One region of the Thalassotalea psychrophila genome, then DNA from elsewhere that is predicted to be linked to it. Evidence: predicted binding sites of a transcription regulator. Region 1 holds the regulator's gene; each other region holds the start of a gene.
The links. Region 1 encodes sigma-54, which starts transcription at its own class of promoters, with help from an activator protein. Its sites were predicted from a motif close to GTTGGCACGNNNNTNGNNT; they were not measured.

Region 1 (10,508 bases):
ATCACCCTGTGCAAGGTTGTTGTTATTAATTCTAAATCAGTGCAAGTTTAACGTAAGCTAATGGTTTTATCAGCTTTTTTATTAAAATTAACTACCTGAAGTTATTCGGCTTCGTCAAATTTATCTAAAAACAATTGAATTACTGCGGCCATTGCTTGCTCGGCTTGAATACCTTCTGCTTTGACGTGGACTTCTTTGCCTTGACTACCCGTTAGTAACATAAGCCCCATAATCGAGTCAGCTTCAGCTGATTTTTGCTCGAGTGTTAAGGTAATTTTAGCCTGATAGTTTTTGCTTAATTTTGCTAATTTAGTAGCGGCTCTTGCATGCAACCCTAATTTATTTTCGATTAGTACACTTTGTTCAACAATTAACGACATTTTTAAATTTAACTCAACAATTACTTGGTCATTTCACGGTGACGAATCTGTATATCTTTGTGTTCTTTTTTAAATTGTTTTGCTAGTGTCTCAGCAATATAAACACTTCGGTGTTGACCGCCAGTACAACCAACAGCTATGGTTAAATACGTACGATTGTTACGCTCTAGATGAGGCAACCAAGTCATCATAAAAGAATTGATTTGCCAAATAAATTTAGTAACTATCGGTTGGCTTGCTAAAAAGTCTTGTACCGGCTGGTCTAATCCGTTGTATGCTTTTAAACCTTCTTCCCAAAAAGGATTAGGTAAAAATCTTGCATCGAAAACATAATCTGCATCAGATGGCACACCATATTTAAAACCAAACGACTCAAATACAATTACCAAATTACCTGTAGTGGAACCTAGTACTCTTTCTCGCACTAAATCGGCAAGTTGATGCGGAGTTAGTTTGGAAGTATTAATGTATAAATTTGCCCTACTTGCTACCGGGTCGAGTAATTTTTTTTCTAGCGCAATTGCTTGATCAAGAGCCATATTTTTACGGATCAAGGGATGCAAGCGTCTTGTTTCGCTATAACGACGAATGAGTTCACTATCATCGGCATCTAAATACAAGATACTTAATTCTACAGAATTAGGTAAATAATCTATGATCTCTTTAACGTCTTCAGGATTTTCTGGCAGGTTACGTACATCGAGGGATACCGCCACATTCTCATAGTCATTAATAACAGTATGAGTTAGTGCTGGTAATAGATTTACCGGAATATTATCAACACAATAATAACCAAGATCTTCTAGCACTCTTAATGCAACGGTTTTACCTGAGCCAGAACGACCACTTACAATGATTAGTTTCATTTTCTACCTAATTGTTTACAACCAATTGATGAAGTTCAGTGGAACTGTGACAACGTCTTACTTTTTTACTATTCTCTTTATTACTAAAAAATTTGGCAACACTGGCCAAAGTCTCTAAATGTTGCTGACAATGATCTTCAGGAACGAACAATGCGAAAAAAATGTCAACCGGCTTATCATCAATAGCGTCAAAAATAACTGGCTTATCTGTTGTTAATAAAACAGCCACGGGGCTTTCACTATTATTGATTTTACCGTGTGGAATAGCGATACCATTACCAATTCCAGTGCTGCTCAACTTTTCTCTTTTACTTAAACTGTCCAACAATTCTTTTGCATTTGCGCTGCTAATTTTATTCGCTGCAATTGCACTGATTTGTTGAAGTATGTTTTTTTTACTTTTACCCTGTACTGCACATATGGTGCAGTCAGGGCTTAATAGTTGCTTTAAATTCATAGTTAATGGTGAGCTAACTTAGCCTTATGTTTGAGAACTTGTCTATCTAGTTTGTCGACTAATCCGTCAATTGCCGCATACATATCTTCATGGTTGGCAGAAGCAAATATTTCACCTGCATTTACATGTAAGGTAGCTTCAGCAATTTGTTGCAATTTTTCTACTTTCAAAACCACATACACATTATTTATGTGATCAAAGTGTCGTTCGAGTTTTTGTAATTTTTCATCAACATATGAACGCATAGAATCGGTAACTTCAACATGATGACCGGATAGATTAATTTGCATAAGCTTTGTCCTTATTTTGTTGGTTTTAAAGTAAACTTTTTCTTTGATTCGATGGTGGTATACCTAACGATTCTCTATATTTAGCAATGGTTCGACGTGCTACATTAATACCTTGTTCGCTAAGCAATTCCGCCATTTTACTATCGCTTAATGGTTTTGCTGCTATCTCTGCGTCGACTAGTTTTTTAATCAGAGCACGTATTGCTGTTGATGAACATTCACCACCATTCTCAGTGCTAACATGGCTAGAAAAGAAGTATTTTAGTTCAAATATACCTCTTGGGGTGTGCATATATTTTTGTGTTGTAACTCTTGATATCGTTGATTCATGCATTTCAACAGCTTCTGCAATGTCATTTAATACCATAGGTCGCATTGCTTCTGCTCCATGCTCAAAAAAGCCTTGCTGCTGTTGAACGATACAATTAGAAACTTTAAGTAAAGTGTCGTTTCTACTCTCAAGTGATTTGATGAACCATTTTGCTTCTTGTAAATGTGAACGAATAAATTGGCTATCTTCTGATGATTTAGTTGTTTTAACCATCGACGCGTATTGATTATTAATACCAATTTTAGGCGCAGTATCCGGGTTCAATTCCACCACCCAACGACCATTTTTCTTGAAAACACTAACATCAGGAATAACGTATTGTTCCTCTTGTTGTACTATCGCATCGCCAGGTCTTGGATTTAACGAGTGGATTAACTGCATTACTTCTTTTAGCTGGGGCTCTTTTAACTTAGTTTTGCGCATGATTTGTCTAAAATCACGATTACCTAACAAATCGATATGCTCGCTAATCACCAATTTGGTTTCTGTTATAAAGGGAGTGTCAGGGCTAAACTGGGCAAGTTGAATTAGTAAACAGTCGGCTATTGATTTAGCCCCAGAGCCTATAGGATCAAACATATGAATGCGTTTTAACACCGCTTCAACTTCGTCTAGTTCGACTTCATCATCTCCTAAGCTAGATAAAATATCTTCGCAGGTCACCGTAAGATAGCCACTATCATCAATAGCATCAATAATAGCTATGGCAATAGTCCTATCGGTGTCGGAAAACGGAGTTAACTCCATTTGCCAAGTTAAATGATCTTGGATAGATTCAGAAGTTTCACCTTGATATACATAATCATCATTACTGACGCCGCCAAGCCCAGTGTTTGATGTACCGGCACTGAAGCTTTCTTCCCAAGTTGAATCTACGGACAACTCTTGTGGAATTTCATTTTGAGTTAAGGCTTCAGAAGTACTTATTTCGTCATGAGTCGGTTGTGCGTCCTCACTACCATCAATAGCTTCAGCAGCTGTTTGCTTACTATCTAAATGTGAATCTGAATTAGCGTTGATCTCTTCTTGATTAGCGGATTCATCAACCTCTAATAAAGGGTTGCTATCTAAAGCTTCTTGAATTTCTTGTTGCAGATCTAACGTAGAGAGTTGCAACAGTTTTATTGCCTGTTGTAACTGTGGTGTCATCGTTAAATGTTGCCCCATACGGAGCTGAAGACTAGGTCTCATTTTTTGAAAAAATTCCAAATTTACATAAGTGTAATCTTATGCAAGTTAACTACTAAATACACGAGAAACGAATAATTGCTTTAAACTAGCTTAAGCTGATTAACTTAACTATAGCTTGAATTTCTCACCTAGGTAGACATCTCGAACATGTTGATTACTTAAAACTTGTTCAGCATTACCTTCAGCGATCAATTCACCATGACTTACAATGTATGCATGCTCACATACATCAAGAGTTTCTCGTACGTTGTGGTCGGTGATTAATACCCCAATACCACGATCTTTTAACTGTAAAATAATTTTTTTAATATCGCCCACTGAAATTGGATCTACTCCAGCAAACGGTTCATCTAATAAGATAAATTTTGGGTCAGCAGCCAGTGCTCTGGCGATTTCAACACGGCGCCTTTCACCACCAGATAAACTCTGACCAGTGTTTTCAATAATGTGACCAATATTAAAATCTTCAACCAGACTTTCAAGTTTTTCCAGTTTGGCTACATCGTCGAGATCTTTGCGGGTTTGTAAAATGGCCATGATGTTATCAAAGACACTAAGTTTTCTAAAAATTGACGCTTCTTGCGGGAGATAACCTATGCCTTGACGAGCTCTTTCATGCATAGGTAATAAGGTTAAATCTTGATCATTTAACACGACAGAGCCTTCGTCACTTGGTACTAAACCAACGATCATATAAAACGAAGTGGTTTTACCTGCACCATTAGGGCCTAATAGACCTACTATTTGTCCTGAGTTAACCGTTAAGCTGACACTCTTTACTACTTTTCGGCCGCTATAGGATTTAGCAAGGTTTTGTGCTTTTAGGGTTGCCGTCATATTATTGTTCTTTATCTTGCTCTACTGAATTGTTAATTTTAGATTCAACATCTTGTGTTTCTTCTTTAACTTCTGGTTTCACTTCAGGCTTTAAAATTGTTGTTACAGTACTGGCACTTTCTGCGCTTAGTTGTTCTGTTGCTATGTTGTAAGTGATTATGTCACCTTTTACCATACTGCCTTCTTGGCTAACTGATGCATTGCCTTTTATGGTAATTGTTTGCGTGGCTGGTGAATATGAAACTTCATCTGCTTGTAATTCAATTTTTTGGCCATCATCAAGAATTTGGCTAAACCGTGCAGGTTTTCCTGTAGCCAAGTAGTTCTTAAGATCCGTACCTTCTTGATTTGTTACCTTCACCACGTCTGCTTCTATACTCAGCGTGCCCTGGGTGATTTTCACATCTTCCATGTAACTGGCAATCTTATTTTTTAAATCGCTAGATTGCTTTTTTGCAACAATCACAATCTCTTGTTTAAAATCAGCTTCTTCGGCAAGACTTGTTGCTAATGGAAATACTAATGCTATGCCAAGCAGTAATTTATGAGGCATGTTTTTTATAAATTGTTTGTACATGTTCATTCAAAGTCATTTTAGTGGAATTGATATCAACGTTTAACCCAGAGCCATACATAGTGAAATCCTTGCCTTTTAACAAGATAGTCTGCTCTGAAGTGATGATGTTATTAGTTAAATCTACATTAAGAGATTTGCCGTGTATTTCTGAAATAAAATTTGTTTTGTCTTCAGAAATCAATCGTACTCTATCATTGAGCAATAAGATATTATCTTCGCCTAAACGTCCTTGATTTGCGGATAAATGCCAAACAGCACTGCCATTTTTAGGGTACAACGTATATTTAGGCGCTTGGAAAAGTGTTTCAGTATTATTTAAATAGTGAGACATTTTCTCAGCAGAAATGGTATGAGTTAAATTGCCCATCTCGTCATATTGGCTTGAGCTTAATGCTGTTGCGATAAAGTCGGGCTCATCTTTCGGCTTTACTACTTGCACAATAGTTTCATTCGATTGTTGCCATTGCATATATCCATAAACAGATAATGAAATGATAAATATAATCGTTGAAATACTATGCAATCGATTCATATACTGCTGCCTTTAGCATTTTGTAATGTGTTTTGACTTTGCATGATCAGATCACAAAGTTCTCTGACTGCACCAAAACCGCCCTTAATAAAGGTAACATAATTTGCGCCTTGTTTAACTAACGGGTGAGCATCATTAACTGCAACTCCTAACCCGACAGCTTCGATACAAGGCAAGTCTGGAACGTCGTCACCTATATAGGCAATTTGTTCGTTAGTAAGTTCCAAGTTTTTTGCGATCTTCATTAATGCCGGTAATTTATCTTCTTCACCTTGAATAATAAATTTTACTCCTAGGGCGGTCATACGTTTTTCAACGATATTAGATTGTCTACCGGTAATTACTGCAACGTCGACTCCATTTTGACCTAAGGCTTTAATGCCAAAACCATCTTTAGTGTTAAATGCTTTTAGCTCTTCGCCATCGTTACCTAAATAAATACGTCCATCAGAAAATACACCATCCACATCACAAACTAACAACTTGATTTGTGCTGCTTGGCTAAGAATATTGCTATCTACTTGCCCATAAAGGGTGTTAGTTAAAGAGTTTGGCTGGTTCATTGAGTTAAATTACTCCCGCTTTTAAAATATCGTGCATATTCATCGCCCCAATTGGTTGGTGGTTTTGATCGACAATAATTAAGCCATTGATGCTTTTATCTTCCATAGATTTAAGAGCTTCTGCAGCTAACATTTCACTATTTGCAACAATCGGATTCTTGGTCATCACACTAGCTATATTATCTTGATGAATGTTTACCTCCTCATCAAGGATACGTCGTAAATCACCATCGGTAAATAATCCTGTTAAAATTCCGCTTGAATTTACTACGGCAGTCATACCTAAGCCTTTGCTTGAGATCTCTACCAAAGCGTCTTTTATAAGGGCTGTTTCATCAATGACAGGTAAGCGTTCGCCACTATGCATAATGTCAGACAAACGTAATAACAAGCGTTTACCTAAACTACCGCCGGGATGTGATAAGGCGAAGTCATCGGCAGTAAAGCCTTTAGCATTTAATAACGCTACTGCTAGTGCATCGCCCATTACCAATGTTGCAGTTGTACTAGATGTTGGCGCCAAACCCAATGGGCATGCTTCTTGCGGGACATCGATACAAATATGCACGTCAGCGAGTTTTGCTAATGTAGACTGGGTGTTACCTGACATAGCGATTAACTTTGCACCAATGCGTTTTATTACTGGTAGTATTGCTAATACTTCACCAGTTTCACCTGAATTGGAAATTGTCAGTACTACATCTTGGCTTGTGACCATACCTAGGTCGCCATGGCTCGCTTCACCAGGGTGGACAAAAAATGCAGGAGTTCCTGTACTTGCTAGTGTGGCAGCAATCTTTCCGCCTATGTGGCCTGATTTTCCCATACCGATGACAATGACTCTACCACTGCAATCGAACATATATTGACACGCTTTGGCAAAATGCTCATCAATATAAGTATGCAAGTTAGCAACTGCTTTTGTTTCTATATCGATAACTTGCGCGGCAAGTTCTTTAAATTTACTAGCGTGGGGCATTCATAATCTCACTTAAATAAACTGATTAAAGATTAGGTATTGATAAACAATAAAGCCAATAAACAATACCAATCCTTTTAAACGGGTAATTCTAAATTGCCCACTTAAACTAAAACATAACAAGAATACTAAAAAGGTTATTCCTAACATGTAAGGAATATCACGAGAAGCTACTTCACTATCAACAGCTCCAGGCGCAATTAGAGCGGGTAACGCTAAAACAGCTAAAATATTGAAAATATTTGAACCGATGATATTACCTAAGGCTAAATCATCCTCTTTCTTGATTAAACTCATAATGCTTGCTGCAAGTTCGGGCAAGCTGGTGCCAATTGCAATAATGGTTAAACCAATCACTAAATCGCTAATGCCGACAGATTTAGCAATGACAGTTGCCGACTCAACTAAAAAGTGGGCACTTAGTGGTAATAATATAATACCGAAGGTGAGCCAGAAAAACGCATTAGATGAACTTACATTTTCGGGGATGTCCAATTCTGCTTCGAGGACTAGGGGGTCATCCATTTTATTATTTTTACTTTGACGTAATGTGACAATCAATAGAGTGACGATAAATAACACAAAACCAGTCATTAGTACCACACCTTCAGTAAAAGTGAAGTTAAGGTCAAATAACATATAACTGGCAATAATGGTTATGACTAACAGGATTGGTATTTCACGTTTTAAGGTAAGTGAGGAAACAATCAAAGGCTTGAACATAGCCGTTAACCCTAGCACTAAGGCCACATTGGTTATGTTAGATCCAATAGCATTACCAATGGCGGTGTCAGGCGAACCCTGCATGGCAGCCGTTGCCGCTACCAACATTTCTGGTGCTGATGAGCCCATGGCTACAATAGTTAAACCGATGATCATCGGTGCGATACCATAGTTTCTTGCTATTGCTGCAGCACCAAAGACAAATTTATCGGCACTTATAACCAATGCAGCTAAGGAAATTAGAAGGATGAGGATTTCAACGTACATTTACTGCTCCAATTTTTAGGGGCTGTTGATCTCTCATCCCCTCTATTTAAATTGTCGCCCCTTATGAAGTAAATGAAAAGGCTTAAACTCAGGTTTATTGGAAAAAATTAGATTTTTATCGACATTTCTTTGATTTCAGCAGCTTTAAACTGTAAAAATTAACGTATTTGCCAAAAGTTCAATTTTTATGGTCAGTTTGTATAAGCTTTTTGTAACTTTAAGTAATCCATTAACCCAAGTAATTTACTGTATTTAAGAAACTTTTCATTTTAAAGAAAGCTGAATGATGATTTCTAATTACATTAAATAACCTTTCAATTCGAGCTGTATACAAAATAATCAGTACAATGTGCGCGATTTTACAAGCAAGTATCAATCATGACGGTACTCCCCACGGATAATACGAGAATATAATGCGTAAATTTATTATTGCACTACTGGCAACGGCAGCAATGGCTGCAACAACAGCGCAGGCTGAATATCAATATGGCTTTGCGAATGCTTATTTTGATGGCCTTTCATGGACTAACGGAACCGAAGGTTGGAACGGCGGTGATATTAGCGAAACACGAGAAGATCATATTGCTTTTGGCATAGAAGCTGGAGCAGGGTTTTCATGGGGCGAAATGTACGGTTTTTATGAAATGGAAAAACTGAATATGGATTCTGATTTACGCTCTAATGCGTTTAAAATCAGTGCTCACTATAAAATTTATGGCAATATTACTGCTTATGGTCAAGTTTATGACTATAACGACTCTGGTTTTGGTGATATTAGTGAACAAAACACAGTTATTGGTGTTGGCTATATTGGTTGGGCGACACCTGATTTTTGGTTTAAACCTTTTGTCGGTGTGCATGAAGTTAAATCAGGTCAATCTGAAGAAAGTTTTGATGATATTAATGGTATGAATGGTGTTATGGTTGGTTGGAACATGGGGATGAACTTTACCATTGCCGGTGAAAAATTCATGTTAACTAACTGGAATGAAATTGAAATTGACCGAAATGAAGATTATGCCGATTACCAATATGGTGAAACCGGCTTAAATGGTGGTATTGGTTTATGGTACGACATCACTGAGCGTGTTTACACCGGTGTTCAGTATCGCTATTTTCAAAATAAATTAGGTGTTGACGGTTACGGTGATGCAATTATTTTCCGTATCGGTGTGCACTTATAATTAAATCAATTCATCGCAATAACGTTCGAATTTATTCGGACGTTATTTCTAAAGAACGAGCGTTACTCTCGCTGAGATTACGCCTATATTAATATTATCTTTAAGAGTTTCGCACTTGATAATAAATAAGTAACCAAACAAAAAAAATTTACCTACATTTGGAACTTTTAGTTAAAACACTCGGTCGTAGTTTTACACTTTCTTTATAACAGTCCTTTTTCATCGCCTATAATCTATGCAATTACTGTGAAATTTATTTAATTATCCTAATAAATAGAACGTTTTAATGAAAAAAAATAAGTTATTAACAATTGCTTACTAATATATAATGCAGTTATGAATAAGCTCAGGTAAAATCTGAATAATAATGATACTAATTCTCAATACACACTATGTCTGAAAATCTGGTAGAAATAAAAAATTTAAGCTTTCACAGGGAAGAACGCTGTATCTATGATGATATAAGTTTATCTATTCCAAAAGGCAAAGTGATCGCAATCATGGGGCCAAGTGGTATCGGTAAAACGACACTACTTAGGCTCATAGGCGGACAACTTAAGCCAAGCAAGGGACAAATTCTTTTTGCTGGGCAAGATATCCCAAAACTTTCTCGATCAAAACTGTACGAAGCTCGCAAAAAAATGAGCATGTTGTTTCAATCAGGCGCTTTATTCACTGATATGTCCGTTTATGAAAACATTGCATTTCCTATTCGTGAACATAGCAAGCTGCCTGAAAACATCATTGAAAAAATGGTGATGATGAAACTAGAAGCCGTAGGCTTACGTGGGGCTATGCACTTACAACCGAGCGAATTGTCTGGTGGTATGGCAAGAAGGGCTGCATTAGCACGCGCTATTGCCCTAGATCCTGAATTAATTTTATACGATGAGCCATTTGCTGGCCAAGATCCTATTTCTATGGGAGTCGTTGTACGCTTAATTAAAGATTTGAATGACGCCTTGGGTTTAACATCTGTGATCGTTTCTCATGACGTGCCTGAAGTAATGAGTATTGCCGATTATATTTATATAGTTGCCGAACAAAAAATTATCGGGGAAGGTACGCCAGAGCAAATTCTTGAGCAAGAATCAGAGTTAGTACAGCAGTTTATTAAAGGTGAAGCCGATGGTCCGGTACCATTTCATTTTCCGTCAAAATCTTATAAAAGCCAGTTATTAGGAGAGCAATCTTAGTGTTGGATAAAATTCAAGCATTAGGTCATACCGCCATAAATATTATTGTTGGCTTAGGTAAAGCTATGCTGATGCTACTTTCGGCGATTATACAGGTGCCAAATCCTAAAAAAGGCTGGCCATTGTTAGCGCATC
Region 2 (10,508 bases), 2.1 Mb from region 1:
GAACCTGACATTAATTGCACCAGCTTTTTAGTAATCGCTAAACCTAATCCGGTACCACCAAATTTACGTGTTGTTGAGTTATCTTCTTGTTGAAAAGATTGAAATATTTTACTTTGGTTAATTTTACTAATACCAACACCGGTATCTTTAACTGAAATATATAAAGATTTCTGATCTGAATGGGTATTCAATTCAATAAAACCTGTTTCAGTAAACTTAATAGCATTACCTAACAAGTTGGCAATTACTTGTCTAATTCGTAGCGAATCAGCCTTAATTATTGGGGCGCAACTAGGCTCAATATAAATAGCAAGTTCAACTCCTTTTTCATGGGCTTTATTTGCAAACAGAAAACAAGTTTCTTCAATAAGCTTGTGGTAGTCAAAGGTTTGCAGGTCTAATTGAACTTTTTCGGCTTCCATTTTAGAAAAGTCTAGAATGTCGTTAATTAACTCTAATAACATTGATCCGGCTTTTTGCACTGACTCGGCATAATGATTTTGTGTTCTATTCAAACCCGTTTTAAGCAACAGATCGCTCATGCCTATAATACTATTCATTGGCGTTCGAATTTCATGGCTCATAGTAGCTAAGAAATTTGCTTTAGCATTTGCAGCTTTCTCAGCAAGTTCTTTCGCTAAATTAGTTTCAACTATGGCGTGTTCAAGTGCACTGTTAGCATTTTGTAATTCTTGAGTACGTAAATGAACTTCAGCTTGCAATTGCTCTTTAGAATCAAGCAATTGCTGACGTTTGTATTGCTGACGTTTATACATAAGCACAATAACAATAAACAATCCTAAGAAGTAGCCGAAATAAGCAGGCCAGCTTAGCCAAATAGGCGGATTAACATGGATTGCTATAGTTAATTCATCTTCGCTCCAAATGCCGTCATTATTTGAGCCTTTTACCCTTAATAGATAATTTCCATGCTGTAAACTGGTGAAAGGTATGTTGTTACTTGTAGTTTCTATCCACTCTGAATTCAAACCTTCCATCATATATTTATATTTATTATTTTCTGGCTTGGTGTAATCTAATGCAGCAAATTTAAAATCTAAAAAAGAGTCTGAATACTCAAGTTCAAGTACTCCATCATTTCGAAACATATGGTGAATAGGAACTGTTTTGTTATTTTTGGAGAATTTAGTAAACCTTAGAGGTGGTTGATTAGTATTTATAGGTACATTATCTGGCATAAACGAGTTAAAGCCATTAGGTCCACCAAAATAAATTCGCCCTGATTTTGATTTAAAATGGGCGCCGGCATTAAAGTCATCGGCCTGTAAGCCATGAGTTTTATCAAAGTTATTAATTGATAAATCAGCTGGCGATAAGCGAGTTAACCCTCTTGTATGACTTACCCAAATATAACCGTTGTTATCTTCAACTAAGCCATAAGCTACATTGCTTGGCATACCTTCTTTAATACCGATATGATCAAAATTAATATTCCCTTGGTAATATTCTCTCTTATCTAATCGGGCAATACCAAAATCTTCAGTAGCAATCCAAATGTATTCTTCGGTGTTTAACAAACCTACAATATAATTTGTTCTGATACTGTTTTCTTGTTGATCATTAACTTGATAACGTGTGTTGTTTCCTGTTGCCAAATTATAATGATTAATACCAGCACCTCGTGTGGCTATCCAAAGGCTTTGTTTATTTTCAACAATTACGTCAATAACTTTATTACTCGATATTGAATTGTCATCATTTTCGTCATGCAAAATACGTGAGATATTGCCATTTTTATGAAGGATGTTTACCCCACCACCAAATGTTGCAATTACTAAAGAGCCGTTATCTAGTTCTACTATTTTACTGATAGCATTACTACTAAGTGAATTTTGATCTTCAGGATCATGTTGGAAAGTTTTAAACTCTTCACTATTATTGGGTTTATAGTGTAAACCGGAACCAAATGTTCCAAGCCATAGATTGTCTGATTTATCGATCAATAAATTCATTACTCGATCATCCTGTAAAGCAACAGGATCAGTTTTATCAGCATGGAATTGTTTTATTTTTCCCGTTGCCGATTCAATAATATTAAGGCCACCACCCAATGTTCCTACAAATATATTGCCTTTTGAATCTTCTGAGAGTGCTACGATAAAATTGGATGAAAGCTCTTTGCCCTTACCAAAGTTTTTACTCACATGATTAAAGGGAGTTAATACCGCGTTCCAACGACTCACGCCGGCAATAGTGCCTACCCACATAACCCCGCCGGCATCTTGAAATACCGAAATCACCAGATCATTAATTAAACTATTTTCTCTAGTGTTCTCGTGATTGTGCCGTATGAATGAATCATTTCTCTCGTCATATAGACAAAGTCCATTACCAGTAGCGAACCAAAGCTTTCCCTTGCTGTCTTGATAGATATCACGGACATCATTAGAACAGATACTGTTAGGGTTACTTTCTTTAAAAGGATATGATTTAGTCACACCTTCATATAAATCAAACTGAAAGACCCCCATATCTTTGGTAGCAATCCAAATATTATTTTGGTGATCTTCAAATACTTTTTTAATTTTATCACTTGGGATATTAATATCGGTTTTTGTGTCGAATGTTAAAAAGTTTGGTTTTCCAGCTAATTTTACTCTTATTCCACTTTTTTCTGTTGCTACCCATAGGTTTTGGCCTTTATCAAAACTAAGGTCTGAAATAGAGTTTGTTTGTAGCTGTGGATGAGACTTAAATGACGAGGTTTTAAAATCAAAAACAGTGATGCCTTTATCAGCGCTGCCAAACCAGAGCATTCCATTTTCATCTTCTACAACGGTTTCATAATTTTGTCCTAAAACGTCCTTATTAAGTTTATTGCTGTTGTAGTTTTTAAAACCTTCAATTTCCGGTAAATATAGGCTGATACCACCATTACCAAGCACCCATAACCGCCCTTCTGAATCGACAAAAACTTTATTTACCCAATTACTTGCAAGGCTGGTTGGTACTCCCGGTATGTGGGTATAAATTGTCGAAGAAATTCCATCAAAACGATTTAAGCCGTTTTGATTACCAAGCCATATAAAGCCCATTTCATCTTGAGTAATGCTATTAACAGCAGGGTGAGATAAGATTTCTACATCATTTAAATTGGTAAACTGAATTTGATTTTGATTAATAATATTTGATGCGTTTACCTTAGTACTGAAGAGTATAAAAATAGCGAAATGTATAAGAAAAACTATCAGCAATAAATTATGCTGATTCTTATTAATGGTCATTACTGCAACCTAAAGTTTATTATATTAATTCTTAGTATTAATAGCATTTAGACCCTTAAATGTCATTACAAATTGAGTCTAAAAGCCATAAATAGAAGTTAACTAACGTTTAAAATATTATTTACAGGATGTAATGAATCGAAAGGTAACAAGCATGTAAATAAATGGTTAATTTTGCGTTAACATTCCATTCATCCCAAAAGTGAGACAACTTTATAACATCCATGTTAAGTTGGCATTCCTTCGTCCCTGAAGTAAAAGGCGCCAATTGGCGCCTTTATATTTTTTATTCTTGTTCAATCCATTTGTTAATAAATGACACCGAACTAATATCACTTCCCATATCTAAGAAAGAATTTGATTGCGGCCATACATGAGCATCTTCCCACACCGCTGTATCACCCCATAAGTTAGATTGCGGCCATACGTGAGCTTGCGGCCATACGTGGGCTTGTGGCCATACGTGGGCTTGTGGCCATACGTGAGCCTGCGGCCATACGTGAGCCTGTGGCCATACGTGAGCCTGTGGCCATACGTGAGCCTGTGGCCATACGTGAGCCTGTGGCCATACGTGAGCCTGCGGCCATACGTGAGCTTGCGGCCATAAATGGGCTTTATTGTATAAACCATCCCACTCGAAACCTTCAGCCCCTAATATGTAAAAATCACCACTTTCTTCGTAACGACGAGCCGGACCAACATAATGCTGTGAGTCATTTAGTTCATTCGCAATATCCATTCCTTGATTGGCGCAACCAACTTTATCACTTGCTACAGCCCACGGAGCGTTAATCATACCCGCTCCTTGTTGAAAAATACTGTATGACAATTCACTTTCATTTTCTGTGCCAGCAAGTGCTGAAGACATCAATCGACATTTAATATCGTTAGGTGTTAAGTACGGGTCATTTTGCAACATAAGAGCTGCAACACCACTAGCTACAGCGGTAGATTGCGATGTACCTGATAATAAGAAATAATCATCACCGTCAGCATACTCTGGGTAGTCTTTATAAAGTTTTGATTTATGGCTCATTAAACCTTGCATGTGACCGCCGGGTGCAACAAGTTCAGGTTTAACGAAGCCTTCAACCGTAGGGCCAGCACTTGAAAATGAAGTAACAAAATCATCAGAAAGATCAAACGGAGTATAGTTATCTGAAGTGGCACCAATGGTTATTACATAAGGGTTATTCCCTGGAACACCAATAGACATTGCCTCTGAACCACTATTACCTGCAGAAGCAAAAACAGTAATTCCTTCTTGCCATGCAACCATTAGCGCTTGATTGATTGGATCTTGCCAATAAAACGACTGCGGTTTGGCACTAAAAGATAGGTTCAACACTTTAATATTATGTTTTTCACGATTTACAACAACATACTCTATAGCTTTTAAAACATCGCTGTAAGTTGAGCTACCATTTGCATCAAATGCTTTAACTACCGTTAATTCAACATCAGGCGCAATACCATTATACGTGCCACTTTCTTCACCATTACTATTATAAGTTGCCGAGCTATTGCTGATTAAACTGGTGACATGTGTACCATGACCATACTCATCTTTTAATGCTTTACTGCCTTTAAGCACGCTGTGGTGATGAATTTTACGCTTTTTTCCATAACTGTTTTTGGTAATGCCATCAAACTTTGCAGCGCCACTATCTATAATAGCAACCCCAACCCCTTCACCAGTTATGCCCTGATCGTGTAATTGGCTTGCACCTACTTGAGTGGGAAAATAAGTATTGCGCTCATCAGTTTGCCCTTTTGACTTAGAATGTGACTTATGCGCACTAAGCTTAACTTTCTCATCAGAAAACAATCGTATCATAGGGTGTTCACTACGAACCTGCTCTGCTTGCTGATTTGTTAACAAAGCGGATATCGCTTGAATAACTGTATAGTTATGTACTACTTCCCCACCAACTGATTCTATGGCGGAAATCAAGGTTGGCTTGCTAGCTCCTTGAACTATATAAGAGCCTTTATATAAATTGGGGCTGTTAGAAATAAAAAGAAACGCTGCTACAGAAAGTAGCAGCAAGGTACTTAGCGCAGACCTTATTATTGTTATTTTTTTTAATGAATTCAGATTCATAAATTACACCAGTTAAATTAATATAATTTATCTAATGCGAGAACTGTGCCAGAAAATAAAAACCAGTTTAACAACCGCATTTTCATTAGCCTGCAGGTTACAAACAGTTACAGGGCTCTAAAGAATCGCCTAATAAACAGAAAAATATGACGAGTACAAATGCAAAAATAATGACGAAAGGATAATTTGGCGAAAACAAATGGCGACAACATTAAACAATATGGCGAATGTTTATAGTGCTAGAATTAAATGCTGAAACCATTCGATGAGAAGATCAATATTGTAGATACTTAAAATTAACAGCCCACTACCTACTTTATAACTACTTTGCTAGTTTACTTTTAGCTTCTTCAACTTTAGAAAAATCTAAACCAAGCTCATCTACTGCTTCTTTGATTAAGTCAGGATTAGTCATAATGGTCATCATTAACTCTTGTAACTTTTCAGCAGGAATACCAAGACCTTGAATAATCGCCATTGCCATCATAGGGTTTTCTGTTAACGCTTGGAATAATTCATTAATTTTTTCATCACTAATATTTAATTCTTTTAATGTTTTAATAATTGGGTTCATTTGTTTTTTCCATTGAAGGTTGTTAATTAACTACTAGGTGTTGGTAGTACAATCATTTGTTCGAAATATTCTTTACCATGCTCTGCTATTATTTGTAGGTTAGCACTACTAGATGAAATAGCTAAAGCATCAAAACGTTCAAAACTAGATAAATATTCAAACAGTGTTTCAGGTTCTATATCCTCCCCTAATACTGCGATGAGTGTAGCGATGACATTGTAAGAAAAATTGATCTTATCTTTCTCAGTTGTTACCTGTTTTTTACTGCCCATTGCTAAGAGTGCTCATTGATATTGATTCTTTATCTATATATGGACTATGGAAAATTTATCAATAGTAGCCATGCATAAATATTGGCAACAATTTTGCACGGTACTAATACGTTAGCTGTAAGTAGCTTCATAGCCTCTACGACGATCTGTCGAATGACTTCTAATAGGTATGTTTAATACTAATGGATGAGCTACAACTATATTGGTTACATTACCTAAATTGAACTATTCTTAATAGTGAGCAATGTAACGTCTAATAGGTATTAACTATGTCAGTAGATGTAAATAAAATTAATGATTTTGCATTAGCTATGCTTGAGCAAGCAGGTTTAGATGATCTACTATGGTCTATCGCTCAAGGCGTTGGTGATATCATGGAGTTTGAAGATTGTGTTATTTACTTACGAGCAGAGCAAATATTAATTCAAGTTTCAGCATTTGGTATTAAAAACCCTAAAGATAGGCAAATCTATGAAAGAATAGAAATTCCTATGGGACAAGGCATTGTAGGTACCGTAGCTGAAACTAAGGTTGCAGAGATAGTACCTGACACCCTGCTCGATCATCGCTATATATTTGACCAATACTCAGGTCTCTCAGAGCTTACGGTGCCCGTAATCTATGAAGGTGAAACAATTGCGGTTATCGACTCAGAATCTCAATATACAAATAATTATACGAAATCCGATCAAAAGCTACTGCAAATAATTGCCAATATTATTGCTCCTCGGATCGCTAGTGCTATTTATCAAAGAAATCTGCAAACCACACAAATCAGATTAAAACGTGCCAATAGCGAATTGCAAGCAAGCATTGCCGATTTAAAACTAAATCAACAAACCTTGATCCAATCTGAAAAAATGGCATCGGTTGGCATGTTATCAGCTGGTATTGCCCACGAAATAAACAATCCCTTGGCATATTCATTAAGTAACTTGGCAATTTTAGAAGACTATATTTCCGATATTAAGTCTGCCCATCAGGCCATTATTGAAAACCCAGATATAGCAGAGCAACACAAACTGCCATTAAGGGATAAAAGCTATTGCCATGTAGTAAATGATCTTTCAGATCTTACTCAATCAACAATAAAAGGCTTAACCATCGCAAAAGGTATAGTTAGTGATCTTAACAGATTTGCTCGTTCCAAAGATGAGGAGTTGTGTAATGTTGACATCAATGAAGGGATTAAAACCACCTTAAATATTGTTAACAGTCAAATTAAGTCACATTGTCATGTAAATCTTAATTTAACCGACTTACCTTTAGTGCAAGGTAATATAGGCAAGTTGAATCAAGTGTTTATGAATATTATTCTAAATGCAAGCCAGGCTTGTAAAAAAGATGGCAATATTGAAATAGAAACTTCCACCGATAATCACGGTGTTTATATTAAAATTAGTGATAACGGTATAGGTATTCCTTCAGAAAATTTATCTCATATATTCCTGCCATTTTTCACCACTAAGCCTGCTGGCCAAGGAACTGGTCTTGGACTTTCGATTAGTTACAAAATCATTGAGGAAGAGCACCTAGGTAGATTAACAGTTGCCTCCGATGAAACAGGTACAACTTTCACCATTTTCCTACCAAACATCAGTAAACAGTTGGCCTGTTACTAGTACAAAAAAACAATACAAGTCTAAACTCAAGCTGACATTAATATTGTATAGTTATTTTACCTCAGCCTTAACTTACGAATTTGGTCCATGATATATTTCTCAAGAGATCTATAAACTTTATCGGGCAATAGATTTAACAACACTGTGCATAATAATGTATTCAATGTTCTTAACGGCTCTTGATATATAATTCTCAAATTAGTCTTTAGCGCTTTACTCATATAAAACCTAGCAGTATCACTTTTACCTGATTGAATTGCGCGTCGTGCAAAGTAACGGTACTGATACGCTTTCGCTAACGAATAATAGCGGTTAAAAAAGCTAGGCTGAGACGCTTTATTTAACGCTAATGCGGCTTTCCAACAGGCAAATTGAGCCTCTAAATTACTCGATAAACCGTGTGGGTTTATTCTATAAAATGTTAACGCTTGCCCTATTCCTTCAAACTTCCAACTTGTGTTTAAACTGAGTCGAAGCCAAAATTCAATATCTTCTGACTGTTTCAATTTTTCATAAAAGTATTCAGTACGAACTTGATGACATTTCTCTCTACCTTTATTACGGAAAGTCTTACTGCATACGTCTTTTTCCAGGCTATTTACATAATCAATAAGCATTGCTTTGCGAATCACTGGGGCAGAACCATTGCCGATTGGATTACGACATAAAACATCGCGTCGGCTGATATTTTTCAATTTTGGAAACTGGCCAATACCTAAAGGTTTATCATCATCATTAACAAATAAAGATGGGCAATAGCTGATGCCAACATTTGCTCGGCTATTAAGGTGAATTACATGTTTAGCTAGTTTGTCCTCATGCCAAAAGTCATCGGCATCTAATAACGCTATGTACTGCCCTCTCGCATGGCTAATACCAGTGTTTCTGGCCCCTGCCAACCCACGATTTAATTGTTGTATTAGTCGAATTCTTGGATCGTTAAATTGTCTAAGTCTTACTAATGTATTGTCTTTACATCCATCATCAACACAAATAACTTCAAAATCCTTAAACGTCTGTTCTAAAACAGAACTCATACATTTATTGATGTATTTTTCGACATTAAACATTGGAATAATGACAGATACTTGTGGACTTTTTAATATTTTTTGAATAATAGCATTTGACATAATAAAACCTCATTTGGATTATTTAATAAAATAAATGGTTCACTGTTGAATACGTTTTATCCCAATTTTGGGTAAGTTATATAGTCTCTTAAATGGGATAAACACGAATAAATTAATCATTGAAAGTATTAACATACTCAGCGCTAATCCAATTGCTGTATTTGGCTGTATAAATACAAGTGCAAGCACATAGCATAGTAAGATAGCCACACGCGAACAGCTCTCTGTTTTATAACAATACAGGGCGCGAAACATACAACACTTAACATCTAAAAAAATGGTGGTACAAGCTGAACAACAAAGAACACTGGTGATAGGAATAGCGAGCAACCATTGTTCTGAAAAAAATAACGGCATGTATAGAAATGCCGCGGCAGCTTGAAATACAAACAGGCTTGCCAAAAATAACGTTAACCAATATATGCTTCGGCTTCGTTGTTGTAAGTCATCTTGTCTATTGAAACTGCATAGTTGCGGGTATAAGGCATTAGTAAAGGCACAATTTATCGACTGAGTGATACCTATGCCAGCACTCTTAGCAAAACTGTATAAACCAAACGATTCAGGTGATAGTAATTTAGCAGCAAACAAAATATCGATATGTTGCTGTATTCCTTTCGCCGATTCTGCAAACATCATTTTTGTTGACGCAAAAACTAATGATTTAATTACTGAAAAATTAAAACCAATTCCAAACTTTTTAGTTTCAACAAAACTAAAGATAACTATCCAAGCAACTGAGTAAATAAGCTTGCCATAAGCGATTGCCATAACATCACCAGTTTGATAAACAAGCGCAGCGATGCTTAAATTTTCGATAAGTAAACAAATACCACTACAAATACCCACGTGTGCCATTTGATTATTACGTTGTAAGATAAATACTCGAATACTTACTACAGGAAATAAAAGGTAACTTACGGCCATGACCATGAGCATTTTCGCTATCACACTCTGCTCAAAGAAACTTGCCATCATTTGCGCAAAAATCAACTGCATAATGAATAACGTTATACATATAATCCATTGCAAAGACAGGGCATTTTTTGCAATGACTGGTAGTTGCTCATCGCTGCAGTTAATTACTTGATTTCCTGAGCCGGAGCGCAGTAGTAAGCGCAAAATATCATGACATACAAGCGCTAGCATCGCGGTACCGTATAAGCTCGGTGATAATGTCGCCGCTAAAACGATAATGGTGATTAATCTAGAGCCTTTTCCAAGTATATCTGAGCTCAGTAGCCATAAAGAGTTACTGACCAATTTGGTTAAATGTTTTGTATAATCGCGAAGTAAGGTTATAAGTGTTGTAGTATTCGCTTTTACCTTTTGCATAGTATTTTCAACAATTACTAGGGGATATGTTGAATAAAGTGCAAGAAAGGTTCCAGTTATTATTAAATGAAAAATAAACCGATTAAAAACTATTCAGATCTCTACAACCGCCAATAATTAGGCGTTAGCGTATATTTTATGGAGGAAGAGGTTTTATCAAAATGAATTGTTATGACACTAACAAGCAAGTACTTTTATCAAAACGCAAAGATAATTTGCAAAATGA
Region 3 (10,508 bases), 1.4 Mb from region 1:
TATATATAAATATTGAATTTAATTGTCATTATTATGACAAATTAATTGCAGTCTTGTTAGCTTCGCCAGCAATTTCTTGCACTAATTTAGGCATTAAAAAGCCTGGAAGAGTCGCCATCATCTGCTTTGCTATCTGTATAGCTTTTTCAGTAGGTACATCAAAGTGAGCTGCGCCGGCTACCGGATCGAGCAAATGCAAGTAGTAGGGCAGTATACCTACAGAAAATAATTGTTCAGATAGCTCACAAAGTGTGTTGCTGTCATCATTAATATTTTTTAATAAAACACTTTGATTTAACAGTGTTATACGTTTTTTTCGTAGAGGCTCTATAGCACGATTGAAAGTTTCATCTATTTCATTGCTATGATTTATATGAAATACCATCACCGGTTTTAATCGACTCTTCGTCAACATTGTCACGAATTCAGTTGTGATTCTTTGTGGGATCACAACAGGTAATCGGGTATGAATTCGTAATCGCTTTAAGTGCTTAATTTGATCTAATTGCTCAATTAACCATGCTAAGTGGTTATCCTTTGCCATTAAGGGATCGCCACCACTAAAAATTACTTCATTAATTTCATCATGAGTTTTTATATACTCTAATGCTTGCTGCCAGCGTTGCTTATTGGGACTGTTATCTTCATAAGGAAAGTGTCGACGAAAGCAATACCGACAATTAACCGCACAACCTGATTTAACAATCATTAATACGCGGTGCTTGTACTTATGCAATAATCCTTCGGCTACTGTGTCGTGCTCTTCTAAAGGGTCAGTAACATAGCCATCAACATGTTTATGTTCAGCTGAATGGGGCATAACCTGCTGCAGTAAAGGATCGCTAAAATTGCCTTTTTCCATTTTATCAATAAATGGTCTTGGTACCCGAACAGGGAAAAGTTCACGGGCAGAAAAATGAGCACAGTAGTTTTTATCGTCTATTTCTAATAGCGATAACAGCTCTTTTGGGTCGGTAACAACATTTGCTAATTCTTTTTGCCAAGAACAGTGCAAATTGCCATCAATCTGCGGTATTATTTGCAGCATTAATTAATCTCTGCTTACTTTTCGTTAAATGCGAATATTAATATACGAATATTAATCTATTAGTGAGTGCAAATATAGTAAGAGAACTCTATGGCTAACTTTAGTACCAACGAATTCAAAAACGGTCTTAAATTAATGATCGATGGCGAACCATGTAACATTCTAGATAATGAAACTGTAAAGCCGGGTAAAGGCCAAGCATTTAACCGTATCAAAATACGTAAACTTATCTCAGGTAAAGTAATTGAGAAAACCTACAAATCTGGTGAGTCTGTTGAAGGTGCTGATGTTATGGAGACTGACTTAGCTTATCTTTACGCAGATGGTGAGTTTTGGCATTTCATGAATAACGACACATTTGAACAAATTCCTGCGGACGAAAAAGCTGTTGGTGAAAATGTTAAATGGTTAAAAGAAGGCGATCTTTGTACTATTACTCTTTGGAATGGCAGTCCAATTACTGTGTCACCTCCAAATTTTGTTGAGTTAGAAGTTACTGAAACTGACCCAGGTCTTAAAGGTGACACTGCTGGTACTGGCGGCAAACCAGCTACATTAAACACTGGTGCCGTTGTACGAGTACCACTATTTATTCAAATTGGCGAAATAGTTAAAGTAGACACCCGAACTGGCGAATACGTATCACGCGCGGGTAAATAGAGGAACTACACTTTCGTCGAAAAAATACACCGTCATCCTGTGCGAGCCAAAGCGAGACACGGGACCTCCTGACGTATGCTGTGGATATAAAAAAATATATCAAACTTTTTATAAGCACGCTATAACTGGATGAGGTCCCATCCAAAAGCATGATGGGATGACGGCGCTCTTTTTCTGATTTGGCGTATGACTCTGTACGTTATCAAATTCTGGGAATATTCCAATGAACTGGCAACCTACGGCTTCATTAGTTAACCTTAAAAAACGTGCTGAGATCTTGGCATTAATTCGTCAATTTTTTACTCATAGGCAAGTCTTAGAAGTAGATACTCAAGCACTTTCACATGCGACAGTAACAGATTTACATTTAGTTAGTTTTGAAACTCAATTTATTGATACTGGTGCAAATGCAGAGTCAGGTAAAACGCTTTATTTACAAACATCGCCAGAGTTCGCGATGAAACGGTTATTAGCTTCAGGAAGTGGTTGTATATATCAGATTTGTAAAGCCTTTCGTAACGAAGAATCCGGGCGCAATCATAACCCTGAATTTACTATGCTGGAATGGTATCGAATTGGCTTTGATCATTTTGATTTAATGGCTGAAGTATCCGAGTTAGCAGAATTAGTCCTAAAGTGTAAACCCGCCGAGCAAGTGACTTATCAACAAGTGTTTATTAACTTCGTTGGCATTGATCCATTACAGTGTAGTTTAGATGATTTGAAACAAGCCGTTATAGATCATAAATTAAATGCCGATTGGGTTCTAAAAGAAAATAATTTAGATACATTATTACAATATCTATTTGTTGAATTAGTTGAACCAAATATTGGTAAAACAATTCCATGTTTAGTTTATAACTTTCCTGCTAGTCAGGCATCACTTGCTAAAGTAAGTAATACCGATAGTCGAGTTGCTGAACGCTTTGAGCTTTATTTTAAGGGAATGGAACTTGCGAATGGTTTTCATGAACTCACTGATGTAAATGAGCAACGTAGACGCTTTGAAGCTGATAACGACCTTAGAGTTGAGTATAATTTAGCCCCTAAACCTGTTGATGAAAACCTATTGTCAGCTTTACAGAATTCTTTGCCAGGTTGTGCAGGTGTGGCCTTAGGGATTGATAGGTTGTTAATGCTAGCATGTGCAGCAAAAAGTATTGACGAAGTGATAGCCTTTCCTGTTAACAGGTCGTAACAAAAAATAAATGTTATAATATATCATATGTGATATTATCACTGTTCTAAATATTTTATAGGACAGTGACTCACTCATGCTAGATAGACTTGGTATTACAGCAACATCAATATGCGCATTGCATTGTATTTTGCTGCCTGTTTTAGTACCGATATTATCTTTGTTTGGCTTAGAGTTTCTGGGAGATCATGAATCAGAGCATATCTTTTTATTTGTAACCTTAATTCTTGGTTCAATAGCACTTTTCTCTGGTTTTAAACGCTACCATCGTAAAATCTATCCGTTCTACCTATTATTTTTAGGCGGCTTTATCTATTGGCATAAGCACAGTGTTGATGAAAGTTTGCAGCCAGTTATGATTATCGTTGGTGCATGTTTTTTAATTGCGGCCCACGTTGTAAATTTAAAGCTTTGTAATAACTGTAGAACTTGTAGCGATCACGAGTGTGGTGGCGAGTTAGAATAAACTTAATGTTTTGTATTAATAAATGAAAGGGGGAGCTAAATAGCTCCCCCTTTCATTTATATGAGTTAGAAACGTTAATCTTGTAACTCTTTTAACTTCCTAGTTAGGGTATTGCGTCCCCAGCCAAGTTTTTTAGCTGCTTCTTGTTTATGACCATGAGTAAAGTTTAGTGCTCTATCTAGACATATTTTTTCAAACTCAGGAATAGCGGTTGACAATATATCAGTGGAACCTTGGTTTAGCTTTTCATCTACCCAAGATGATAATTGTTCTTGCCATCCACCACTTGTTTGTTCCGAAATAGCAGTAACAGGGTTCTTTGATAGCTCTTCTGGTAAATCATCTTCTAATATTTCTTGGCCACTAGCCATTACAGTTAAATAGCGACAGGTGTTTTCCAGCTGGCGGACATTGCCAGGCCAATCACAACGTTGCATAAATTTAATTGCATCGCGTGAAATAGATTTACACTCAACTCCTAGTTCATTAGCCGCTAGGTTTAAAAAGTGTTTAGCCAATTGTTCGATATCTTCTTTTCGTTCTTTTAAGCTTGGAATATGTATACGGATCACATTTAATCGGTGAAAGAGATCTTCACGAAACTCTCCTTTATTTACTCTGTCTTCAAGGTTTTGATGCGTTGCAGCTATGATCCTTACATCAACCTTGATTGGATTGTGTCCACCGACGCGATAAAATTGACCATCGGCAAGAACTCGCAATAAACGTGTTTGCACATCAATTGGCATATCGCCTATTTCATCCAAAAACAATGTACCGCCATGAGCTTGTTCAAAGCGACCTTGACGAATTGAGTTTGCACCAGTAAATGCTCCTTTTTCATGGCCAAATAGTTCTGACTCAATTAAGTCTTTAGGAATGGCTGCCATGTTCAATGGAATAAATGGATTTTTCTTTCTTGGGCTATGGAGATGTAAAGCATGTGCGACCAATTCTTTACCTGTACCAGACTCACCATTAATTAACACGCTAATACTTGAACGTGAAAGACGGCCAATAGCCCGAAACACTTCTTGCATTGCTGGCGCTTCGCCAATGATTCCAACTCCATTTTCTGTTTTGGTAACAATGGCTTTTTTGGCGTTTTGCTCTTGCGCGTGGATTAACGCTCGCTTAGTTAAATTTAAAGCATCATCAATATCAAAAGGTTTAGGTAAATATTCAAATGCACCGCCTTGATAAGCATTTACGGCACTGTCTAAATCGGAATGGGCAGTCATGATAATTACCGGTAAATCTGGAAATTTATCGTTAATAATACCGAGTAAAGTCATGCCATCCATTTTCGGCATGCGGATATCAGAAATAATCACTTCTGGCTGGTTATAGTCAATTGCAGCTAATAAATCATCGGCATTACTAAACGAGGCACAGCTAATGTTTTCTCCTTTCATAGCGCGCTCTAATACCCAACGTATTGAGCTATCATCGTCAACAATCCAAACTTGTTCTGAGTTCATGGTTATACTCTCTTCGGTAAAGGCAATAAAATGGTAAATTCAGTGCGACCAGGGTAACTATGACAGGATAATTTCCCTTTATGTTGGTGTACTAATGTTTGCGCAATTGATAGTCCCAATCCCGTGCCATCAGCTCTGCCAGAAACCATAGGGTAAAAAATGGTATCTTGTATGTCAGCAGGAATACCTGGCCCGTTATCAATAATTGATATTTTAATGGCTAACTTAACTTTTTTTCCATTAATGGTTTGGTTGGTGGCAATCCTAGTTTTTAGCTTAATAATACCGCTCTCATCAAGGATCTGCGTCGCATTTCTAATAATGTTGAGCAAGCTTTGTTGTAGTTTCTCAGTGTCAATTTCTATATCGGGAATTGAAGGGTCATAATCTCGTTCTATTTCAATATGTTTGGCATTATCTAAACTGACTAACTGACGGACCTTTTCTAGAATTTCATGAATATTGTGCACTTCAAGTTTAGGTAATTGGTTAGGCCCTAACAGACGATCGACTAAATTGGTTAACCGGTCGGCTTGCTCAATTATCATTGAAGTAAACTCTTGTTGGTCAGGGTTAAGTTCTTTGTCGAGCAATTGAGCTGCACCACGTAAACCACCAAGCGGATTTTTAATTTCGTGAGCTAATCCTCTGATCAAATCTCTTGCAGCTTCCCATTGTTGTTCTTGAAAAACTTCTGCACTGATCTGTTTTTGTTTATCGATTTGTTTGCATTCTAAAAGGATATGCTCTTTACCATCAAACAGAGCTGCCGAAGCTGTTACTTCAATGGTAATGTGATAGTTTTCAATAAACTCTAATACAACGTCTGAATCGGTAAAGTCTTGGCCGGTAACCAGAACTTGTTCTAAGCGCTGGGATGTTATTGAACAGTGAGTGAAAACATCGAGAAATCCTTTCAGATATAAACGATTCAAGCTTTTTGAAAATAATGCTTCAGCGGAAGAGTTTAAATATTGAATATTTAAGTTGTCATCAATTATTACAACAGCAGTAACAAGCTGTGGTACTAGATGTTGAGCATAAGTAGCTCGGATCTCTTTTAAACTAGCGTTGGTGTACAAGGTAATCTCCAATGCACCAAGTTGGTGCGACCATTTATAGCAGTTTAATAAATAGTCAGGTGTTTTGCACCTAAATAGAGAAAATTAGATTAATTAACCCTAGCTCGATGCAAGTAAACAGTTCTTTCTTTAGAAGATGCAATAACCTTGCCTTGATTGTTAAGAAGCTCTAATTTTATTTTATGTTCGCCGCGATCAACATCTCGTAAGATAAATACTGAACGGGTTTGAGGCTCTCCATGTACTTTGCCATTCATTAACAAACGCACTTTGTATCCACGCTTGAAAACAGGGGCAACTCTACCTGAGATGTAAATGGAACCTGAATTATCGCGTATGGTGGCATGATCTTCAGGTTGAGATATTTGGACTTGGTATTCTTCCTGTACGACTCTTGGACTAATATCGAGCACAGTAGTATTAACAGAAGAAATAACCGTTTGTTTATTCTTTATTTCAATTTCTTCGGCAATCTCTTCAGCACCCGGTTTAGGGCTATCAGAATACACCAAGTCACCACTTGCATTGCGCCATACATATATCTTTGAAGCAGTTGCAGGTGCCAGTAGTGTTAAAAACAGTATTACAAAAACTGTATACTTTGCCATCGATTAAAATGTTCCTTTTTAAATCGTCACACTAAATGATAGATTCATCAGTTAGTTATTAGTATCTAATTTAACTAAATATTTACCATAGTGCTAGTAAATTGCTATAAAACTTTATTATAGCAGTTTTGTTATTCTGTGCTCTTTGCAATAATTACAGAACGTCACCTAAAACAAAGAAGCCCGCATTAGCGGGCTTCTTTCTTATTTATGTTTTAAGTTGCGATTAAACGCTGTAGTACATATCAAATTCTACTGGGTGAGTTGTAGAGTTTAATAATTCCACTTCTTCACGTTTAAGACCAATGTAAGCATTGATCATATCGATATCCATTACACCACCAGCAGTTAAGAAGTCATTATCAGCTTCTAGTGAATCAAGTGCTTCTTCAAAAGAAGAACATACTTGTGGAATTGCTGCTGCTTCTTCCGCTGGAAGGTCGTATAAATCTTTATCCATAGCATCGCCAGGATGGATTTTGTTTTTGATACCGTCAAGGCCAGCCATTAACATAGCAGTGAAGCCTAAGTAAGGGTTCATTGTAGGATCAGGGAAACGAACTTCGATACGCATTGCTTTCGGGCTTGGCACAATTGGAATACGAATAGACGCTGAACGGTTACGTGCAGAGTATGCAAGCATTACAGGTGCTTCAAAACCAGGAACAAGACGTTTGTATGAGTTAGTTGATGCGTTAGTGAAAGCATTAAGAGCTTTAGCATGCTTGATGATACCACCAATGTAGTAAATAGCATCTTGCGATAAACCGCCGTATTGATCACCAGAGAACAAGTTAACACCATCTTTCGCAAGTGATTGGTGAACGTGCATACCAGTACCATTATCACCAACTAGTGGCTTAGGCATAAATGTCGCTGTTTTACCGTATGCGTGCGCAACGTTATGAACAACGTACTTATAAATTTGAACTTCATCGGCCTTTTTAACCATAGTGTTAAAACGACAAGCGATTTCGTTTTGACCAGCAGTTGCTACTTCATGGTGATGTGCTTCAACAACTAAGCCCATTTCTTCCATTACTAAACACATTGCTGAACGTAAATCTTGTGATGAATCAACAGGAGACGTTGGGAAGTAACCGCCTTTAACACCAGGACGATGTCCCATGTTACCTTCTTCATATTCAGTACCTGAATTCCAAGAAGCTTCTTTATCATCAATCTTGTAGAAAGAACCTGACATATCAGTGTGGAATCTAACGTCATCAAAAACGAAGAACTCTGGCTCTGGACCAATTAATACAGTGTCAGCAATACCCGTTGAACGCATGTACTCTTCAGCGCGGTTAGCAACTGAACGAGGATCACGGCTGTAACCTTGCATAGTTGCAGGCTCAACGATGTCACAACGTAGGTTCAGTGTTGCTTCTTCAGTGAAAGGGTCCATAACAGCTGTTGATGCATCAGGCATCATTACCATGTCTGATTCGTTAATGCCTTTCCAACCCTGGATTGAAGAGCCATCGAACATTTTTCCGTCTTCAAAAAAATCTTCATCAACTTGGTGATGAGGAATTGAAACATGTTGTTCTTTACCTTTTGAATCGGTAAAACGTAAATCAACGAACTTTACGTCGTTATCTTTGATTAGATCTAATACTGCTTGTGACATGAACGTCTCCGTAATTATTCTGCAGGTTAATATTAAAATTTTACTTGGTAATCTATAAGCCAGAATTGTGCCAACTTTACATACGCTGAATTATAAGGTTTTTTCTAATGCATATTAATCGCTTTGCACCGCGGTGGTGCAAAAAGTGATCTTTATGGTGCGTGCCTTCTTTATTTATTGATTTATAACTATAACGAATATAAATCAGGCATTCTTTGTGATAAATCACTTTCGGTCTTTTGATTTAACTTTTAAAGACTGTTGATTCACGCTTTACTAACTGAGGAATATATTTATATTCGCTACTAGAATCAATATCTACATTTTTATTAGATAACTGCAATGCTAGAAAAGCTGCTTTCTTTGCCATTTTCTCAATAGGATAATGCAGGGTAGTTAATTTAGGTCTTGAGTATCGAGATAACAATACATCATCAAAACCAATCACAGAAATATCTGACGGTACTTTAAAGCCATTATCTTCTAATGTAGAAATTGCACCAATAGCCATAGCATCGTTGTAAACAAAAATCGCTGAAAATGGTTTACCTTTAGCAAGAATTTTTTGGGTGGCAATTTCTCCACCTTGCAAATTAGGCTCGCCGTACTCAATAAGCTCATCATCTATAGTTAAGTTGGCAGAATTTAGTTCATCAGAAAAACCTTGTAAACGCATTAGGGGATCATCAATCTGATATTTACTACTAATACATGCAACATCACGATGTTCTAAAGACATCAAATGCCGTGCAGCTATACGGCCACCTTCTTCATTATCTAACCAGATGCAGCGATGAGAAATTTGCTCAATATAACGATCAATTAACACTAATCCGGGTACTTTATCAGCTAACTTTAATAAGTCGTCATTAGCAATTTTTTTACTGTGTAAAACAATCACGTCACATCGCCTTTCAATGAGTACATTAATCGCTTGTAATTCCGACTCGGCAGAGATTAAACCCGTACTAAGTAATAATTGCATATTATGTTGGCGGGCAATTTGATCAACACCATTAGCTAAAGATGCGAAAAATGGATCAGTAAGATCAGGTATAACAACACCTATAGTGGAGCTTTTCTGTGTTACCAATGCCCGTGCATTCGCATTAGGTGTATAGCCTATATCAGCCATAACCTTTAAAACCCTCGTTCGAGTCTTATCACCAACTTTCGGGCCGTTATTAGCAACCCTAGAAACGGTCGCTATTGAAACGCCTGCTACTCGAGCAACATCTTTAATAGTAGACATAGGTAAACGTTTTTATAATTAACATGGCTTAATAATAACCCTATTTAATAAAGGAATAAAAGGGAACTTTTGATATTTATGTAAAATGCACTTGCCAGATAAAGTGTAAACGTTTACCTTATGGTTAATCCAGTGTAAATGAAAATTAGAGAATTGTGTATATGGATACTAAATTTGATCCTACTGAACACCCACATCGTCGGTATAATCCATTAATTAATGAATGGGTGTTAGTTTCACCGCATCGAGCCAAACGCCCTTGGCAAGGACAAGTTGAAACATTAGATGAAGATGTTAGGCCAAGTCATGATGAAAGCTGTTTTTTATGTGCAGGTAACACTCGTATAAATGGAGAGATTAATGAAAATTATAGTGACACTTATGTTTTCACTAATGACTTCGCCGCATTAAAGCAAGATACACCGCTAGCCTCAAGTGATGACCCATTATTTAAAATGGCAACTGAGCAAGGTGAAAGCCGAGTGATATGTTTTTCTCCAGATCACAGTAAAACTCTGCCACAACTTTCTCAGCAAGCAATAATTAATATTGTAAATACTTGGCAAACTCAATGTGAAGAGCTAGGCAAAACATACAATTGGGTGCAAGTTTTTGAAAATAAGGGCAGCATGATGGGCTGTTCAAACCCTCACCCTCATGGTCAAATATGGGCACAGCAACAATTACCTACTTTGGTAAATAAAAAGCATCAGGCTCAAAAAGATTACTACAACAAATACGGCACTAATTTATTGCAAGATTACGCGATAAAAGAAGTCGCTAAGCAAGAAAGAGTAGTTGTACAAAATGCCGACTGGGTAGTTGTTGTACCTTATTGGGCGGCATGGCCATTTGAAACATTGTTATTACCTCGTTTTTCTGTAACTCGAATGACAGATCTGAGCGAATCTCAAAAGGCATCTCTGGCTGATATCATTAAAAAAATTACGATTAAATACGACAATTTATTTAATAGCTCATTCCCATATTCAATGGGATGGCACGGCGCTCCTTTTGATGGTGAAGGCCATCCTCAGTGGACGTTACACGCTAGCTTTTTTCCACCTTTACTGCGCTCAG

Region 2: RGQ13_RS11015 (S8 family peptidase) is a predicted target of sigma-54. The motif match lies at 5,384-5,402, and genes of this name have one in related genera.
Region 3: glnA (glutamate--ammonia ligase) is a predicted target of sigma-54. The motif match lies at 8,233-8,251, and genes of this name have one in related genera.

What each region holds. Positions count from the first base shown of each region.
Region 1 is NZ_CP134145.1:656,721-667,228, forward strand. Features, by position in the region: gene RGQ13_RS02795 (HPr family phosphocarrier protein) at 102-380, opposite strand; gene rapZ (RNase adapter RapZ) at 401-1,246, opposite strand; gene ptsN (PTS IIA-like nitrogen regulatory protein PtsN) at 1,254-1,703, opposite strand; gene hpf (ribosome hibernation promoting factor) at 1,706-1,993, opposite strand; gene RGQ13_RS02815 (RNA polymerase factor sigma-54) at 2,019-3,515, opposite strand; gene lptB (LPS export ABC transporter ATP-binding protein) at 3,624-4,352, opposite strand; gene lptA (lipopolysaccharide transport periplasmic protein LptA) at 4,354-4,929, opposite strand; gene lptC (LPS export ABC transporter periplasmic protein LptC) at 4,895-5,461, opposite strand; gene kdsC (3-deoxy-manno-octulosonate-8-phosphatase KdsC) at 5,458-6,024, opposite strand; gene RGQ13_RS02840 (KpsF/GutQ family sugar-phosphate isomerase) at 6,029-7,003, opposite strand; gene RGQ13_RS02845 (calcium/sodium antiporter) at 7,016-7,993, opposite strand; gene RGQ13_RS02850 (outer membrane protein OmpK) at 8,407-9,177, shown strand; gene mlaF (phospholipid ABC transporter ATP-binding protein MlaF) at 9,570-10,373, shown strand; gene mlaE (lipid asymmetry maintenance ABC transporter permease subunit MlaE) at 10,373-10,508, shown strand, end outside.
Region 2 is NZ_CP134145.1:2,708,692-2,719,199, forward strand. Features, by position in the region: gene RGQ13_RS11010 (hybrid sensor histidine kinase/response regulator) at 1-3,245, opposite strand, end outside; gene RGQ13_RS11015 (S8 family peptidase) at 3,532-5,349, opposite strand; gene RGQ13_RS11020 (DUF2999 family protein) at 5,672-5,923, opposite strand; gene RGQ13_RS11025 (hypothetical protein) at 5,950-6,195, opposite strand; gene RGQ13_RS11030 (ATP-binding protein) at 6,465-7,817, shown strand; gene RGQ13_RS11035 (glycosyltransferase family A protein) at 7,874-8,947, opposite strand; gene RGQ13_RS11040 (oligosaccharide flippase family protein) at 8,987-10,282, opposite strand.
Region 3 is NZ_CP134145.1:4,076,301-4,086,808, reverse strand. Features, by position in the region: gene epmB (EF-P beta-lysylation protein EpmB) at 32-1,048, opposite strand; gene efp (elongation factor P) at 1,139-1,708, shown strand; gene epmA (elongation factor P--(R)-beta-lysine ligase) at 1,932-2,906, shown strand; gene RGQ13_RS16950 (MerC domain-containing protein) at 2,983-3,372, shown strand; gene glnG (nitrogen regulation protein NR(I)) at 3,447-4,853, opposite strand; gene glnL (nitrogen regulation protein NR(II)) at 4,856-5,935, opposite strand; gene RGQ13_RS16935 (DUF4124 domain-containing protein) at 6,025-6,543, opposite strand; gene glnA (glutamate--ammonia ligase) at 6,770-8,176, opposite strand; gene RGQ13_RS16925 (LacI family DNA-binding transcriptional regulator) at 8,421-9,428, opposite strand; gene RGQ13_RS16920 (UDP-glucose--hexose-1-phosphate uridylyltransferase) at 9,590-10,508, shown strand, end outside.